DNA from 2 places in the Microbacterium sp. STRO-2N genome. Region 1 is predicted to be linked to the other one. Evidence: predicted binding sites of a transcription regulator. Region 1 holds the regulator's gene; the other holds the start of a gene.
The links. The regulator LexA, encoded in region 1, represses DNA repair genes until DNA is damaged. The targets are predictions, from matches to a motif close to TCGAACANNTGTTCGA.
Positions count from the first base shown of each region.

Region 1 (2,393 bases):
CCGGTCGGGTTGTTGGGCGAGCACAGGAACACCACGTCGGGACGCGCATCCGCCACCTGGGATGCCGCGTCCGCCGCGTCGAGCGCGTAGTCGGGCGAGCGGGTGCCCGCCCTCCATTCAGCACCCGTCCCGCGGGCGAGGAGCGGATACATCGAGTAGGTCGGCGCGAAGCCGAACGCCGTGCGACCGGGCCCCGCGAACGCCTGCAGGATGTGCTGGAGAACCTCGTTCGAACCGTTGGCGGCCCAGATCTGATCGCGGGTCAGCCCGTGACCGAGGTAGTCGGCGAAGCCCTCGCGCAACGCGCTGAACTCGCGATCGGGATAGCGGTTGACATCGCGCAGGGCGAGTGCGATCGAGTCGACGATGTCGTCGGCGACGTCCTGCGGCACGGGATGCGTGTTCTCGTTGACGTTCAGCGCGACGGGGAGCGCGGCCTGGGGGGCGCCGTACGGCGTCAGCCCACGGAGATCGGCGCGCAGGGGAAGGTCTTCGAGGCGGGGACTCACCCCTCCCATGCTAGGGCGGCACGCGGGTCGGCGGCGGCTCGTGACGCCAGATGGCCCTACGGCTTCTGGTCGTACTCCGCCGGGATCGACAGGCGCTGACCCGCCCACACCGCCGCGCTGTCGAGCGCGTTCAGCCGGACGATCTCGTCGACGACATCGCGCGGATCGTCGGACGGCGCGACCTCCTCGGCGATGGACCAGAGCGAGTCGCCGGGTGCCACGGTGATCGTGGTGAACGCGCCGGCGGGGGCGCCGTCGTCGCGCGACGCGAGGGCGGAGCCGCCGCTCATGACCGCGAAGGCCAGGGCGAGCACGGCCGGCAATGCAGCGATCAGCGCCAGCACACGGCGTCCGCGAGCCGTGAGTCGCAGACGCGTCGCGCGGGCGGCGACGGCGCGCGTCGCGTCGGCGGGCGAGGCGACGGTCGTCGTGATGCCGATCGCGGTCATGCTGTCCTCCTCTGGTGGGGAGAGATTCGCAGTCCCCGCTCGGCCGGGAGCGGGGACGTGCGAACCTCTCTTCCGAAGCTATCTTCGAGTCTGTACGATGTCAATACCCGAATCCGGATGTGGAGTCTCGAACGCGACACGCGGCGAAGTTGTTCCCCTCGCACGTCACGGCCGGATACGGTTTCGATACGAGAACCCCACCACGGGCCTCCGACATTCGAAGAAACCGCGCTCCGACGGGCGCGAGACGGGAGCCGGACATGAGCGACGCGGCCGGGCGCGAAAAGCCCCAGACACGACGGCGCAAGAGCCTCAGCGACAAGCAGCTCGCCATCCTCGAGGTGATCCAGCGCTCGATCGCCCGGCACGGCTACCCGCCGAGCATGCGCGAGATCGGCGACGCAGTGGGACTCAAGTCGCTGTCGAGCGTCACGCACCAGCTGAACCAGCTGGAGCTCAGCGGGTATCTCCGCCGCGACGCGGGCAAGACGCGCGCCATGGAGGTGCTGATCGATCTGCCCGGCACCGCCACCGAGAGCCCCGCCGACAGCGCGCCGTCGGTCGGCGATGCGGCGCTCGTGCCTCTCGTGGGCCGGATCGCCGCCGGCGTGCCGATCACCGCCGAGCAGCAGATCGAGGAGATCTTCCCGCTCCCCCGGCAGCTGGTCGGCAAGGGCGACCTCTTCATGCTCCGCGTGTCGGGCGACTCGATGATCGACGCCGCCATCTGCGACGGCGACTGGGTCGTGGTGCGCTCGCAGGCGACGGCCGAAAACGGCGAGATCGTGGCCGCCATGCTCGACGGCGAGGCCACCGTCAAGACCTTCCGGCAGCGCGACGGGCACACGTGGCTGCTCCCCCGCAACTCCGCGTTCGAGCCGATCCTCGGCGATGACGCGGTCGTGCTCGGAAAAGTCGTCGCCGTGCTCCGGGCGGTATGACGGGTTTCATCCGATACGCGTGTAGCCACGTGAGCGGCGTCGCGCTATAAGGGGGAGATGAACGCCGAAGCGCCGGTCGCCGACTCCCCCGATCTTCACGCCCGCCTGGCGGAGCTCGAGGCCGAGAACGCCCGGCTCCGCGCCGGAGCCGGCCCGGCACCGGGCGTCGCCCGCGGTCCGCGCGGCTCTCGCTGGCGGGCATTCCTCTCAGCACTGTGCATCGTCATCGCGACGATCCTGGTTCCCCTCGCGATCGTGACGGCCTGGGCGCGGCTGGAGCTGGTCGACGAGGACGCCTTCGTCGCGACGCTCGCGCCGCTCGCCGAAGATCCGGCGGTGCAGCAGATGCTCGTCGACGAGACGGTTGAAGCCGTCGAGGCGCAGGTCGACTTCGAGGCGCTCACCGCCGACGTGTTCGACGGCATCGCGCAGCTCGGCCTCCCGCCGCGCGCCACGGATGCGCTCCGGCTGCTCGAGGCGCCGGCCGCAGAGGG
Region 1 covers NZ_CM173223.1:2,257,526-2,259,918, forward strand. Annotated here, with positions in the region: gene AC3ANN_RS10570 (histidinol-phosphate transaminase) at 1-518, opposite strand, end outside; gene AC3ANN_RS10575 (LysM peptidoglycan-binding domain-containing protein) at 566-958, opposite strand; gene lexA (transcriptional repressor LexA) at 1,219-1,899, shown strand; gene AC3ANN_RS10585 (hypothetical protein) at 1,957-2,393, shown strand, end outside.

Region 2 (2,393 bases), 880 kb from region 1:
TGCTCGCGACGGCCGGGGAGGCCCTCGACGCGGTGCACGGGTTCCGTGCGCGGCTGCGGTCGTGGGCGGATGCCGCGGGTCTGGTCGCCGCGGGCAGCGGCACGCCGTTCCGCACGCAGCCGCGCGCGGGCATCAGCGCCGACGCCCGGTACGCGCACATCGCCGGCGACATCGCGGGGGTGACCCCCGACCACCAGATCAACGGGCTGCACGTGCACGTGGCGATCCCCGACCGCGAGTACGGCATCCGTGCCTCGAATCTGCTGCGGGACTGGCTGCCGACTCTTCTCGCACTGTCGGCCGGCTCCCCCTTCTGGCACGGCGTCGACACCGGGTTCGACAGCTGGCGCTCGATCCACGGCCGCCGCTGGACGACGTACGGCGCGCCACCGCGATTCGCCGACGCGGCCGACCTCGACCGCACGCTCGCGGCCCTGCGGGGAGTCGGCGCGACGTCCGACCCCGGCACGATCAACTGGAACGTGCGGCTGTCGGCTCGCTACCCCACGGTCGAGGTGCGCGTCTTCGACGCTCAGCTCGACGGGCGTTCCAGCGTCGCCCTGGCTCTGCTCACACGCGCGCTCGTCATGGCCGCTGCCGAGGCGTCGCGAGTCGCCTCCGAGGGCGTCGACATCACGGATGCCGCGCTCTGGCACGCGGCGCGCTACGGCGTGCGCGCGGCCCTGGTACATCCTCGGTCCCTCCGGCTCGTACCGGCGCGTGAGGCGCTCCAGGAGCTCCACGCGTTCGCGGAGCCGCACCTGCTCGATGCCCACGAGCGCGAGCTCGTCGACGAGCTGTTCGAGCGCGTGCTGCGCGACGGCTCGAACGCCGCGCGGCAGCGAGCAGCGTACGCCGGCGGGATCGGCGCGCTGACGGAGCTGTACCGGAGCGAGCTCGTCGCGGGCATGCAGCCTGCGCCACGGCGGATGCCCCGGCGCGTCTTCACCGCGTGACCGGCGACGGATGCCGCGGCGGTGCCGTCCTCGGGAGGCGAGGGCTGCAGAAGCCGGTGTGGCCCCGTGAATTCCATCGCGTATTTGTTCTTGTGTTACGAGATCGCGGGCGATACTCTGTTAGCACAAAGGTTCGATGACTGAGACGGTCCTCACGGACGAAGAGCGGGCGCGGCGTAGCCGCTGATTGACGAGAGAGTGCTGGCGCGGATTTCGCGCAGGAGCCTCGTGCGTCCGTGATTCTTCCCGTCTGTGAGCGCCCATGTCTTCGCATCCTTCTCCCGGCTCCGTTCCGGGGTGCGCGCAGACTGACCGCATCGTCGATCTTTTCGAGGTCGGCCGTCGTGCTCGTGCTGCGGCGGATGCTGTGGAGATCCGATTGTTGGCGGATGCGGCGGCGTCGGTCACCGCGGCTGCGGACGCGAGCGCGGAGCAGCGGCGCCGGGTCGAGCTGGCGCGGCGGGCACTGGTGGCCGACCTCGCCACGTCGACTCGAGTGTCGGAGTGGACGGTGACCCGGCTGCTGTCGGAGTCCGCCGATCTGTGCGTACGGTTCGCGACCGCGGTGGACGCGTTGCAGCGGGGCGAGATCTCGCGACAGCACCTCACCGTGATCCACGACATCGGCGACCCCATCGACGACGACGATGCGCGCGCCGAGTTCGTGCGCGTCGCCGTGGACCGCGCGGCGTCGCTCACACCCGGACGACTCGCGCCGGTGCTGAAGGCGATCGCCGAACGATTTCTCGAGCAGCCGCTCGCGCAGCGGCATGCCGACGCGGTCGCCGCCCGCGACGTGCGGGTGATCGACCTGGCCGACGGGCTCGCCACGCTCTCCCTCACCCACGACGCCGTCCTCATCCACGGCATCCACGACCGGCTGACCGTGCAGGCCCGCTGCGTCATCGCGGCCCGCGACACCGCCACCGCCGCCGCCGCCGACGACGACGACGCCGCGCGCATCAGCAACGGCGATGGCGACGACGCGTCGCCGGCCGCCCACACAGACACATCCGACAACGGCGAAGGCGCCAGCGGTTCCTGCGGCGACCCCAGCGACACCCGCACCATGGACCAGCTCCGCGCCGACATCGCCGCCGACGTGCTGCTCACCGCGGGACCCGACGACTGCGTCGCCGGAACCGGACTCGCCGCCATCCAGGCCACCGTGCAGGTCACGGTCCCCGTACTCACGATGATCGGGGTCTCCGACGATCCGTGCCTGCTCGCCGGGTACGGACCCATCGATCCCGGCACCGCGCGCACTCTCGCCGCCACCGCACCCGGCTGGGAGCGCGTGATGACCTCGCCCGTCACGGGCAACGTTCTCGCCGTCGACCGATACCGTCCCGGCGCTGCGCTCGCCCGGTACCTCGGCGCCCGCGACGAGCGCTGCCGATTCCCCGGCTGCCGGCAGTCCGTCTGGCGCTGCGACAT
Region 2 covers NZ_CM173223.1:3,132,877-3,135,269, forward strand. Annotated here, with positions in the region: gene AC3ANN_RS14510 (carboxylate-amine ligase) at 1-956, shown strand, start outside; gene AC3ANN_RS14515 (HNH endonuclease signature motif containing protein) at 1,219-2,393, shown strand, end outside.
Region 2: a site for LexA is predicted at 1,078-1,093, ahead of AC3ANN_RS14515 (HNH endonuclease signature motif containing protein). Genes of this name have one in related genera too.